2 linked regions of the Variovorax paradoxus genome follow. The protein of the gene in region 1 binds, or shares a complex with, the protein of each later gene. Links are inferred from orthologs where the notes say so. Each region holds a gene or a part of one and is shown on either strand. Other genes may lie near its edges.

The links. Proteins that work in one complex are often made in the same cells at the same time.
Region 2: the proteins of tldD (region 1) and pmbA are in contact, whole or in part, in a solved structure (PDB 5NJ9), measured with the Escherichia coli proteins. The link is inferred for Variovorax paradoxus from one-to-one orthologs.

The regions. Positions count from the first base shown.
Region 1 is NZ_JAUSXG010000001.1:4,301,271-4,308,695, forward strand. Bases 1,329-4,248 are described here. They hold tldD (metalloprotease TldD), read right to left. Parts: upstream 3,559-4,248; coding sequence 2,098-3,558; downstream 1,329-2,097. Other genes in these bases: QFZ42_RS20660 (hypothetical protein), read right to left, coding at 1,510-2,055; rodA (rod shape-determining protein RodA), read right to left, coding at 3,685-4,248. Outside these bases: QFZ42_RS20650 (cupin domain-containing protein), read left to right, coding at 1-146; QFZ42_RS20655 (3-deoxy-7-phosphoheptulonate synthase), read right to left, coding at 165-1,283; more of rodA, read right to left, coding at 4,249-4,839; QFZ42_RS20675 (sensor histidine kinase), read right to left, coding at 4,872-6,644; QFZ42_RS20680 (response regulator transcription factor), read right to left, coding at 6,737-7,425. UniProt on the Escherichia coli protein: Metalloprotease involved in CcdA degradation. Suppresses the inhibitory activity of the carbon storage regulator (CsrA).
Region 2 is NZ_JAUSXG010000001.1:1,176,688-1,181,919, forward strand. What follows is about bases 1-2,980. They hold pmbA (metalloprotease PmbA), read left to right. Parts: upstream 1-795; coding sequence 796-2,166; downstream 2,167-2,980. Other genes in these bases: yjgA (ribosome biogenesis factor YjgA), read right to left, coding at 26-682; QFZ42_RS05535 (fumarylacetoacetate hydrolase family protein), read right to left, coding at 2,189-2,980. Also shown: QFZ42_RS05540 (AraC family transcriptional regulator), read left to right, coding at 3,189-4,100; QFZ42_RS05545 (AraC family transcriptional regulator), read left to right, coding at 4,109-5,059; QFZ42_RS05550 (nucleoside 2-deoxyribosyltransferase), read left to right, coding at 5,072-5,232.

The sequences.
Region 1 (7,425 bases):
AGGGCCACACAAGCGGCGACTACACGCTGGTCGCCTGCATGGTCGGCCCGGGTTTCGACTTCGCCGACTTTTCCCTGGTGCCGCCCGACAGCGACGAGGCTACGGCGATGCGGCACCATTGGCCTGAGCTGGCCGGGATGCTTTGACCCCGGTCCAACCCCGGTTCAACCGCGGCGCTGCTTGACTGCCTGCGAGAGCGCGTCGAGCACCTGCACCGAATCGTCCCAGCCGATGCAGGCGTCGGTGATGCTCTTGCCGTATTCGAGACCCGAGAGCTGGTCCTTGCCCGGCGTGAACTTCTGGGCGCCGGACTGCAGATGGCTCTCGACCATCACGCCGAACACGCGGTTCGACCCCGCGGCGATCTGATTGGCGATGTCCTTGGCCACGTCGATCTGTTTCTGGTGCTGCTTGGAACTGTTGGCGTGGCTGCAGTCGACCATCAGCGTGGGCGGCAGCTTGGCGGCCTCGAGGTCCTTGCAGGCGGCTTCGACGCTCGCGGCGTCGTAGTTCGGCGCCTTGCCGCCGCGCAGGATCACGTGGCAGTCGCGGTTGCCGTTGGTCTGCACGATCGCGACCTGGCCGTTCTTGTGCACCGAGAGAAAGTGGTGGCCGCGGGCCGCCGCCTGGATGGCGTCGGTGGCGATGCGGATGTTGCCGTCGGTGCCGTTCTTGAAGCCGATGGGCGCCGAGAGACCCGAGGCCAGTTCGCGGTGCACCTGGCTCTCGGTGGTGCGCGCGCCGATGGCGCCCCAGGCGATCAGGTCGCCGATGTACTGCGGCGAGATCACGTCGAGGAACTCGCTGCCCGCCGGCAAGCCGATGCGGTTGATGTCGATCAGCAGCTGGCGCGCAATGCGCAGGCCTTCGTCGATGCGGTAGCTCTCGTCGAGGTACGGGTCGTTGATGAGGCCCTTCCAGCCGACCGTGGTGCGCGGCTTCTCGAAGTACACGCGCATCACGATCTCGAGCGTGCCGGCGTACTTTTCGCGCTCCACTTTCAGGCGGCGGGCGTAGTCCAGCGCCGCGGCCGGGTCGTGGATCGAGCACGGCCCCATGATCACCAGCAGCCGGTCATCCTTGCCCGCCATGATGTTGTGGATGTTGCGGCGGGTGCCCTCGATCAGCGTTTCGACCGGCGTGCCGCGAATCGGAAAGAAGCGGATCAGATGTTCGGGAGGGGGCAGCACGTTGATGTCCTTGATGCGTTCGTCGTCGGTCTTGCTGGTTTTTTCGACGCTCGCATACCAGCTGTCGCTGGTGGGGGCAGTGTTCGTGCTCATGGTGCTTTTCCTTGTTGGAGTGAAATCGTCAGGGCATAAAAAAACCGCCGGGGCTGGAGGCGCCGGCGGTTTTGGGAGGGTGTTCGTTTGCTTTACGCGCTCGCCTCTCGTCCGCCGGAAACCGGGAACCAAAAGTAGGCAAAGAAATAAGCGCGGAGGGCGGACATGTGGGCGAAATGTAGCACGGAAAACAAAAAGCCAGGCAAAGGGCCCGGCTCCGAACGGCTCAGCGGTAGCCGGACTCGTTGGGGTTGTGAATGATCCAGATCAGGTTGCCACTGGAGTAGTCGCCCATGCCGCCGCCCGCGAAAACCAGCCGTCCCTGGCCCTTGTAGGTCATCTCGTAGCGATGGCGGTCGCTGCCGAAATAGAACGGAATGAAGGCCTTGCCCGTGACGTAGGCGCCCTGGTCGGTCGGCTGGCCGGCAAGGTCGGTGACTTGCCTGGCGCTCATGCCGATCTGCAACCGCGAGAACCTGCTGTTGCGCGCGGGAACGCCCGTGATTTCGCCTTCGTAGCCGTTCAGGCCCTTGACGGTGCGGCCGCTGCCGGCCTCGACCTTGGAGGAATCGACGACATTGCCCTTGGCGTCCATGCCGGCCTTCGAGCCGCCGCGTGCCGCGGCAGCGGGCGCGCCGGCGGCAGGTGGTGCCGACGCCGCGGACTGGCTGTTGTCGCCCGAGCCGCCGCGAGATGCGCAACCTGCCGTTGCCAACGCCACCACAGCAGTCGCGGCCCACAGAGCCGCAGACGAATTGATCCTGATCCCCATCGAATTCTCCTTTTTGTTGAAGGAGCGGAGCTTAGCAAGCTCTCAGGCCGTACCGCCTACGGTCAAACCATCGATGCGCAAGGTCGGCTGGCCGACGCCCACGGGGACGCTCTGGCCTTCCTTGCCGCAGGTGCCCACACCCGAATCGAGCGCCATGTCGTTGCCGATCATGGTCACGCGGGTGAGCGCGTCGGGGCCGTTGCCCACGATGGTCGCGCCCTTCACCGGGTACTGGATCTTGCCGTTCTCGACCCAGTAGGCCTCGCTGGCGGAGAACACGAACTTGCCGCTGGTGATGTCGACCTGCCCGCCGCCGAAGTTGGTGGCGTAGAGGCCCTTCTTGATGCTCGCGACGATTTCCTTGGGGTCCTTGTCGCCGCCGAGCATGTAGGTGTTGGTCATGCGCGGCATCGGCACGTGGGCATAGCTCTCGCGCCGGCCGTTGCCCGTGGGCTTGACCTTCATGAGGCGCGCGTTGAGCGAATCCTGGATGTAGCCTTTGAGGATGCCGTCTTCGATGAGCACGTTGCGCTGGCTCGCGTTGCCTTCGTCGTCCACATTGAGCGAACCGCGGCGGTCGGCAATGGTGCCGTCGTCGAGCACGGTCACGCCCTTGGCCGCGACGCGCTGGCCGATGCGGCCCGAGAACGCGCTCGAGCCCTTGCGGTTGAAATCGCCTTCGAGCCCGTGGCCGATGGCCTCGTGCAGCAGGATGCCGGGCCAGCCGGAGCCGAGCACCACGGTCATTTCGCCGGCCGGTGCCGGGCGCGCATCGAGGTTGGTCAGCGCAGCTTTCACGGCCTGGTCGACATATTCGGCAATTTGCGTGTCGTTGAAGTAGGCCAGGCCGAAGCGCCCGCCGCCGCCGCCGGAGCCGACTTCGCGCCGGCCGTTCTGCTCGGCAATCACCGTCACCGAAAGGCGCACCAGCGGGCGCACGTCGGCCGCCAGCGTGCCGTCGGCCCGCGCCACCAGCACCACGTCGTACTCGCTCGCCAGGCCCGCCATGACCTGCGCCACGCGCGGATCGCGCGAACGCGCGAGTTTTTCGACCCGTTCGAGCAGCTTGACCTTCGCCGTGCTGTCGAGCGTGGAAATGGGGTCGACGCCGTTGTAAAGCGAACGGCTCGAAGCGATCTTGCGGGCCGGGGTCTTCACGCGCGCAGTGCGGCCCGCCGAAGAAATGGAGCGGACCGTGCGGGCCGCATCGAGCAGCGACGCCTCGGAAATGTCGTCCGAGTAGGCAAACGCGGTTTTCTCGCCGCTGACCGCGCGCACGCCGACACCCTGGTCGATGCTGAAGCTGCCGGTCTTCACGATGCCCTCTTCCAGGCTCCAGCCCTCGCTGCGCGTGTATTGGAAGTACAGATCGGCATCGTCCACCCGGTGCGCGGTGATCTCGGCCAGGGCCTTGCTCAGGTGCGATTCGTCGAGCCCGAACGGCGTGAGAAGGAGCTGTTGCGCCGTGGCCAGGCGCTCGATGGTGGGTTCGCGAGAGATCATGAAGCGGATTCTAGGGCTCACCCCCAGGGTGCGCGCACGTCGTGTCACTTCGCCTTCTCCCCGCCAAGGGCAACACCAGTGCCCCGGCGAAGCCGGTTCCACGGTGTTCCCCGCGCGGGCTGCGGGTTAGTTCTGGGCGAGTTTTCTCGCCCGGGCGATCGACATCAGGATACCGAGCCCCAACCCCAGCGTGACCATGGCAGTGCCGCCGTAGCTGATGAACGGCAGCGGCACGCCGACCACGGGCAGGATGCCGCTCACCATGCCCATGTTGACGAAGGCGTAGGTGAAGAAAATCATCGTCACCGCGCCTGCCAGCAACCGCGAGAACAGGGTCGAGGCACTGGTCGCAATGGCCAGCCCGCGGAAGATCAGAAGAATGAAGGCGGCGATCAGCGAAAGGTTGCCCACCAGGCCGAATTCCTCGGAATAGGCGGCGAAGATGAAGTCGGTGGTGCGCTCGGGAATGAATTCGAGGTGCGTCTGCGTGCCCTGCATGAATCCCTTGCCGCCGACGCCGCCCGAACCAATGGCGATCATTCCCTGGATGATGTGGAAGCCTTTGCCGAGCGGGTCCTTGCTCGGGTCGAGCAGCGTGCAAACGCGCTGCTTCTGGTAGTCGTGCAATACCCGCCAGTCGACACCGTCGGCGCACAGCCGGGACTCGAAGCCCACGATCAGCGTGACCGCTATCGCGCCGATCACGACCGGCGGAACGATCAGCTTCCACGGCAGCCCGGCGAAAAAGATCACCGCCATGCCGGCGGCGAGCACCAGCAGCGAAGTACCCAGGTCAGGCTGCTTCATGATGAGCCCGACCGGAATGGCCAGCAGCACCGTGGCCACCACGAAATCGAGCGGGCGCAGCTGCCCTTCCCGGCGCTGGAACCACCACGCCAGCATCAGCGGCATCGCGATCTTGAGAATTTCGCTGGGCTGGATCACCACGCCGACGTTGATCCAGCGGGTAGCGCCCTTCTTCGTGATGCCGAAGAGCGCAACCCCGATCAGCAGCGCCACCCCCATGGCATAGAGCGGCACCGCGAACATCATCAGCCGCTGCGGCGGCACCTGGGCCACCACGAACATGATGAAGCCCGCCAGCAGCATGTTGCGGCCATGATCGGCAAAACGCGAGCCGTGGTCGTAGCCCGACGAATACATCGTCAGCAACCCGGCAAAGGCCAGCAACAGCACGGCAAAGGCCAAAAAGCCGTCGAAGCCCTGGAAGACGGGCGCGACGCGGCGCGCCAGGGAGGGCTGATTGAACACGGCGGACATGGGGGCGGATTATCCGCGCCCCGCAAGGCATCTCAGCCGAACACGAGCTGAACGACCGTGCGCCCCGGTCGGCTTTCCACCGCCAGCCGGGCGCCGACAGCCCCCGCGCGCTCCGTCAGCGCCCTGGGCACCTGCGATGCGTCGAAGCCGCGGCCGTCGTCGATCACGCGCAGCTGCACCGTCCCGGCCACCATCTCGGCCTCGATCCGCAGCGTCTTTGCCTGGGCATGCTGCAGCACGTTGGAAATGGCCTCGAACAGCAGAAACTGCAGTTGCCGCATGGCCTGTGCGTCGAGCTGCTTCACCGGCGCCAGTTCGTCCACCGCCCATTCGAGTTCCACGCCCGCCGCCGCGAGGCGCGGTTCCAGCCGGTAGCGAAGCGCCGCCAGCAAGGCGCCGACGTCGCCCGGCGGCAAATGAATGGAGTCGATCGACAGCTTGAGCTGGTCGAGCGAGTCGCGCAGGGTCCGCAGCAACTCCTCGGAGCTGGCCTGGCCCGACTGCAATTGCCGGATGGCCGAGCTGATGTGCGAACCCACGCCATCGTGCATGTCGCGCAGGACGCGCTCGCGCTCGTGGGTGCGTGCCTGGTCGCGCGCCACCTGCTCCAGCGCGGCGAAGGTCGAGGCGAGTTCGCGCTCGCGCTGCGCCACCCGCGCGGCCAGGGCCGCGACCGAACCGCGCGCCTCGACACTGGCGGCATGGAAGCGCCTGAGCACGATCAGCAGCAGCGCAATGCCGAAGAACACCGAGGAATAACGCACCCAGGTGGTTTCGCCGTAGGCGTCGCTCAGGCGGATCACGAGCCAGTCGCGGACGCCGAAGCCCAGCGTCACCAGTGCGGCGGCCGCCACCAGCAGGCGCTCCACGTTCGGCCGCCGCACCGTGGCGATGGCAAAAGCGCAGACGAACAGCGCAACGACTCCAATTTCCAGTGCGAGCCAGCCGGTGAGCCAATACGGCTCTTCACGGGACAGCGCCACCGAACTCGCGCCGATCGTTCCGGCGACCACGCCGGCCATCAGCCACCGCAACCAGCGCGTGCGAGGGTTGTTGCCCCAGCCCGCGAGGTGATAGCAGAACATCATGGCCGACGCCGCCCAGCCCGCATAGCAGGCGGCCATGAGCACGCCCCAAGGCCCCCAGGAGAGCGGCGGTTCGGCAATCACGGCGTCGGCCACCCGTATCGCCCAGCAGAACTCGGCGAGCGCCGCCCAGAAATAGATGCCGTCCCGCCGTTGCCATCCGACGGCATCCGCATCGACCTGCGTGAGCCACAGCGCGAGTGCAATGCCGCCGACGATGAGGCTGAAGGCGGTCAAGAGCACCGAGCCGGTAAAGCGCCAGCCATAGGCGCTTTCGAAAAGGTCGGTGCGCACCGGCGTGGCCGGCCCGACCGTCACGCGCGACAGTCCGGCGCGCCGGGCGCTGTCGGCGCGAATGCGGATCTGCAGGCGGTTGTCGCCCGCCTTCAGCAGGTGCCCCGGTATCGGCACGTAGATGGGAGCTTTGGCGTAGTCGGGCCCGTTGCCGCGGCCCAGGTCGCCGTAGACCTGCAGCAACGCGTCGTTCAGCCGCACCTCGAGGACGTTGCCGGCGCGGGGAATGAAGATGCCCCACGGCGTCTTGGGCTCGGCTTCGAGGGTGAACGGCAGGTCGAAGCTCGCGAAGCCGGGACGCCCTCCGTGCTGGCGGTCCCAGTGGTAGGAAAGCTCGACGGGCGATGTGTGCTCAACGCCGTCGACCGTGGCGACGACAGTGCCGCTGTGCAGTTCGGCCGGGCCCTCCGCCGCTGCAGCAGCCATGCCTGCGACCGCGGCCGCCGCCAGAACTACCGCGAGCCACAGGAAGCAAAGCGCCCTGCGCGGCCTCCCGAACATGCGCCCCGCCACACGGTTCACCCGGGGTGGGACAGCAGGCCGAGGCGCGTGGCCTCGAACACCGCCTCGCTCTTGGAATGCACCGCCAGCTTGCCGTAGAGATTCTTGATGTGTGTCTGCACCGTGTGCACGCTCAGCCCCTTGAGCCGTGCGATTTCCGCATAGGAAAAGCCGCGCGCAATCAGCGTCAGCACTTCGTGCTCGCGGGCGGACAGCAGGCTCGGAGCGGCGCTGGCGGCGGCAGCCTCGGGGGCCGCGGCGACGGGTGTACCCGCCAACTGCAGGCTGCGGTACTTGGCGAGCACCCGCCGCGCGATCATGGGCGAGATGGGCGATGCACCGGCCTTCATCTCCACAATGGTCTGCGCGATGTCCTCGGGCGCGGCATCCTTGTGGATGTAGCCGACGGCGCCGGCTTCAATGCTCGAAAGCACGTTTTCCTCGTCTCCGAAGACGGAGATCACCAGCGGCTCGCAGCCCGGAAAGCGCGCAACGGCATCGCGGATCACGTCCAGCCCGCTCCCGTCGGGCATGCCGAGATCGACCAGCAGCACGTCGGGAATGGTGGTGGTCCGGGCCAGCCAGGCCAATGCCTCCTGTACGGTGCCGGCGCTTCCGAGCCAAAAAAGGCTCGCGCTGCGCTGCACGCTGGCCTCGAAGAAGGCGCGTGCGCGGCTGTCGTCTTCGACCACGAGCACGCCCCAGC
Region 2 (5,232 bases), 3.1 Mb from region 1 along the record:
GGGAGAAAGTCGAAAGACAACCGGCTCATGCGTCGTCTTCCCGGTCTTGCGCGGCCGCGGAGGCTGCGTGGTCGATGCCACCGTGCACCGCCAGCTGCGCGCGCACGAGCTGAAAGATCTCGCGGTAGGCCTTGCCCTGGCGCGGCGCTTCGCCGGCCGGGCCGGTCTTCAGGTCCTTGCGGGCCTGGCGCACCAGGGCGCGCAGCTGTTGGGAATCGGTGGCGGGGTGGGTTTCGATCCAGCCGCCCAGCGCGTCGTCGTCGGCGATCAGCCGGTCGCGCCAGCGCTCGGCCTCGTGCAGGGCGGCGGCTTCGGCTGCGGGTACGGTGTTCTGCTCGGCGAGCGCTTGCTTCACGGCCTCGAGCGTGGGTTCGTCGAGCTTGCGCATCAGCTTGCCGATGAACTGCATCTGGCGGCGCTTGCCCTCGAAATTGGTGATGCGCTTGGCCTCGGCGACGGCATCGACGAGTTTTTCGCCGAGCGGGAGCGCGTCGAACAGGGCGGCGCGCAGGCCTAACAGCTCCTCGCCGAGCTTTTGCAGTTCGTCGCTTTCGCGCTTGAGATCGGTGCGGCTGGCTTCGTCGGTGCCCTTGAGCTCGCGCTTGAGCTCCAGGTCGAGCTCGCTGCCTTCGGCGACGAACTGGCCACGGACGAAATAGCCTTTTTTGGGTTTGCGGGACATGGGGTCGATTCTGGGCCGCACCGTGCGGCCTTGCAACGCGTCTAACGCGTGCAGTGCGCAGTGGGAAGCTGGGGAAAACGGAAAATGGGGGGCGCAAGTATCATAGCCACCACATGACGACATCTTCCTCGCGCGCCGATTCCGGCTTCGCCTACAGCCGCTCCTTCTTCGAAAACCTGGTCGACACGGCCCTGGCCCACGCCAAAAAGCTCGGGGCGACCGATGCCGGCGCCGAGGCGTCCGAGGGCTGCGGCCTCAGCGTCTCGGTCCGCAAGGGCGAACTCGAGAACGTCGAGCGCAACCGCGACAAGTCGCTGGGCATCACGGTGTACGTGGGCCACCGCCGCGGCAACGCCAGCACCTCCGACTTCTCCGAGGGCGCAATCAAGCAGACCGTGCAGGCCGCCTACGACATTGCCCGCTTCACGGCCGAAGACCCGGTCAGCGGCCTTCCCGACGAGGAAGACATCGCCAAGGAACACCCCGAGCTCGACCTGTTCCACCCCTGGGACGTGACGAGCGAGCAGGCCGCCAAGCTCGCGCTCGAATGCGAAGCCGCAGCGCTGTCGACCGACAAGCGCATCACCAACAGCGAAGGCGCGGGCGTTTCGGCCCAGCAAAGCCACTTCTTCAGCGCCCACACGCACGGTTTCCGCGGCGGCTATGCCAGCTCGCGGCATTCGATTTCGGTGGCGCCCATCGCCGGCAAGGGCGACGACATGCAGCGCGACTCCTGGTACAGCTCGATGCGCTCGGCCGGCGAACTGGCCAGCCCGCAGGCCGTGGGCCGCTACGCCGCCGAGCGGGCGCTGAGCCGGCTCAAGTCGCGCAAGATCAAGACCACCGAATGCCCGGTGCTGTTCGAATCGCCGCTGGCCGTGGGCCTGTTGGGCGGGCTGGTGCAGGCCGTGAGCGGCGGGGCGCTGTACCGCAAGAGCACCTTCCTGCTCGATTCGCTCGGCAAGCCGGTGCTGCCCAAGCACGTCGATGTGGCCGAAGACCCGCACGTGATGCGCGGCAAGGGCAGCTCGCCGTTCGACGACGAAGGCGTGGTGACCCGCGCGCGCAAGGTGGTGGATGCCGGCCGGCTCGAAGGCTACTTTCTGTCGACCTATTCCGCGCGCAAGCTCGGCATGAAGACCACCGGCAACGCCGGCGGCTCGCACAACCTGATCTTGAGCTCGCGCCTGACCAAGGCCGGTGACGACCTCGACGCCATGCTGGCCAAGCTCGGCACCGGCCTGTTCGTGATCGAGCTGATGGGGCAGGGCGTGAACTACGTGACCGGCGACTACTCGCGCGGCGCCAGCGGCTTCTGGGTCGAGAAGGGGCGCATCGCCTTCCCGGTGCAGGAGATCACCATTGCCGGCAACCTGAAAGACATGCTGATGGGCATCGAGGCCATCGGCGCCGATGCCTACACCTTCGGCGCCAAGACCACGGGCTCGGTGCTGGTCAACCGCATGAAGGTGGCCGGCAGCTGAGGCCGCAGGCCGCCTGCCTCGCTCAGACGATGCGGACCGAAAGGTTCGGCAGCCCGTCGATGTGGATTTCGATCAGGTCGCCGCGCACCACCGGGCCCACGTTCTCCGGCGTGCCCGAGTAGATGATGTCCCCGGGCATCAGCTCGAACGCCTGCGACAGGCGGCTGATCTGTTCCGCCACCGACCAGATCATGTGCTTGAGCGTGGCGTTCTGCTTGGTCTGGCCGTTCACCTTGAGCCAGATCGTGCCGTCGGTGTAGTGGCCGACCTTGGCCACCGGATGGATCGGCCCGATGGGCGCCGAATTGTCGAAGCTCTTGCCGATTTCCCAGGGCTTTTTCTGGTCGCCCATTTCGCGCTGCAGATCGCGGCGGGTCATGTCCAGGCCGAGCGAGTAGCCGTAGACCAGGCCCAACGCATCGGCAGGCGCGATGTTGCGGCCGCCCTTGGCGAGCGCCACGACCAGTTCCACCTCGTAGTGGTAGTTTTTCGTGAGCGACGGGTACGGATGGTCGGCCACGGTGCCGGGCATGACGACCTGAATCGCATCCGACGGCTTCTGGAAAAAGAACGGTGGCTCGCGGGTCGGGTCGGAACCCATTTCCCGCGCATGGGCCGCGTAATTGCGGCCGATGCAGTAGATGCGGCGCACCGGAAACGCCTGCTCGCTGCCGACGATCGGCACCGTGGCCTGGGCGACCGCAAAAGGGGTTTGCGGCGCGCGCGATGCGCCGGCGGGCAGCGCGCAACCGGCAACTGCGCCGGCCGCCATGGCGGCGGAACCGGCCAGCAGGCCGCGTCGTGAACTGGACATGGTCTTTGTCTCCTGAGTCTTTTGTGGTGAGCGATGAAAGCCGGCCGCAGCCAGCCGGTTCATTCTGGAGCGCGCCGCCGCGGCGTTTCCGCACGCATCTACGCAAAAACAGGACGCAAGCAACACGGGCCGCCCGCTCGGCAGCCCCGAGGCAAAGGCTTACCATCGCGCCATGTCGGCCCTTCCATCCAGCCTTCGCCTCTACGGCATGCAGGAGCGCGCGAACCACCTCGACTTCGACATCCGCTTCGAAGGCGCGCGGGACGTGCTGGCGCGGCCGCATCGGCACGAGTATTTCCAAATCCAGGTGAGCATCCACGGCGGCTCGCAACAGGTGATCGGCGGCGCGGTGCGCCCGTTCACCGCGGGGCACCTGAGCTTCGTGCTGCCCTACCGGGTGCACGTGGTGCCGCATCCGCCGGGCGCGCGCTATGCCATCGTGAATTTTGACCAGGGCTTTCTCTGGCCCGAGCTGGCGGTCGAGGCGCTCGATCTTGAAGAGGTGCCCGTGTCGCGCCAGCCCGAGTTGGCGCCCTTCCTGTTCCAGGAGTACATGGACTTTCATTTCGGCGAAGCGGATTTCGCGCGCATTCTCGGGTGGCTCGAAGAGCTTGCCGCGCTGAACCGGGAGCGGCGCTTCGGCAGCGTGGGCGCGATGCGCGGCATCCTGCTGCAGCTGATGGCACTGGCCTGCGACCGGCACGAGGCGCCGCTGCTCGCGCAGGCCGCGCTGCAGGGCGGTCGCAGTTCGGGGCGCGACGCGCTGCAGCGCGTGATGCGCTATGTGCGCGAACATCTGGGCGAGGAGATGTCGCTCAACGAGGCCGCCGCGGCGGCGATGCTGTCGCCCAACTACCTCGCGCATCTGCTCAAGAAGCAGACCCACCGCACGTTTACCGAACTAGTGACCGAGCGGCGGCTCGAGCGTGCGAAAGAGTTGCTGCTCACGTCGAATGCCCGCATTGCCGACATCGCACGGCAGTGCGGCTTCGGCGACGCCGTTTACTTCAGCCGCCGCTTCAGGCTGCGCAACGGTGTCACGCCGCGGCAGTTCCGCAGCCAGGCCGGTGCCGGGCTGGGCAAGGCGGCGGAGCCGAACGGGCACGCAAGCCACCCCTGAGAGAGGCCATGAGCAGACACCACACCGCGCGAAAGCCGGAACTCGAACATGAACTGATGCGCGATCCGCGGCTCGGATTCGAGCCCGCGGGCGGCAGCTCCGTGCGCTGCCTGCAGCACGGCGTGCCCTGGCCGTTCGACTGCTGGCACTACCACGACGAATACGAGCTGCAGATCATCAACCGCAGCAGCGGCGACGCGTATGTCGGAAACCACATCGGCCGCTTCGAGCCCGGCTACGTCGCGCTCGTGGGCGGGCGCCTGCCGCACACCTGGATTTCCGACGACGTGCCCCCCGAGGGCATTGCCGACCGCAGCATGGTGATCCACTTCCGCGACGAGCCGCTGCGCAAGGGCGTCGGTCTGTTCCCCGAGTTGGAGGCTGTGCTGCCGATGCTCGACCGCGCCAGGCTCGGTGTCGAGTTCTTCGGCATCGGGGACCGGGTGCGGGAGCGCTTTGCGCGCGTCCAGGGGCAGGAGGGCCTGGCCCGGCTGTCGGAATTCATCGGCCTGCTGCACGAACTCGCGAGCTGGGAGGACTGCCGCCAGATCTCGAGCGCGGCCGGGCCGCTGGGCGAAGACCCGAGCGCGAACTCACGCATCCGCCGCGTGCTCGACTACCTCGACCAGCACCTGACCGAGGAGCTCTCGCTGCCGGCCGTGTGCGCTGTCGCCAACATGGCCGAGAGCAGTTTTTCGCGCTACTTTCACAAGCACATGGGCAGCACGTTCACCGACTTCGTCACCCGCCTTCGCATCTCGAAAGCCTGCGAGATGCTGCAGGTGTCCGACCGGCTGGTGAGCGACATCTGCTACGAGGTGGGCTTTTCGAACCTCGCGAACTTCAACCGCCGCTTCCTGCAGCTCAAGGGCATGACGCCTTCGGCCTACCGGCACCAGGCGCAGGACCGGTTCGGGCTGCGCACCGCGCAGAACACGCCGGTTGCCGCCGCGGCTTGACATGCTTTATCCATGAACCAGAACCTTGACCTCCTCGCACGTCGGCGCATCTACCTCGCGGGCCCGGACGTCTTTCGTCCCGACGCCAGGGACCACTTCGTTCGGCTTGCGGCGGCTTGCGACGCGCTGGGGCTTGCGGCCTTGCTGCCGGCCGATGGCAACGAGGAGCTGAG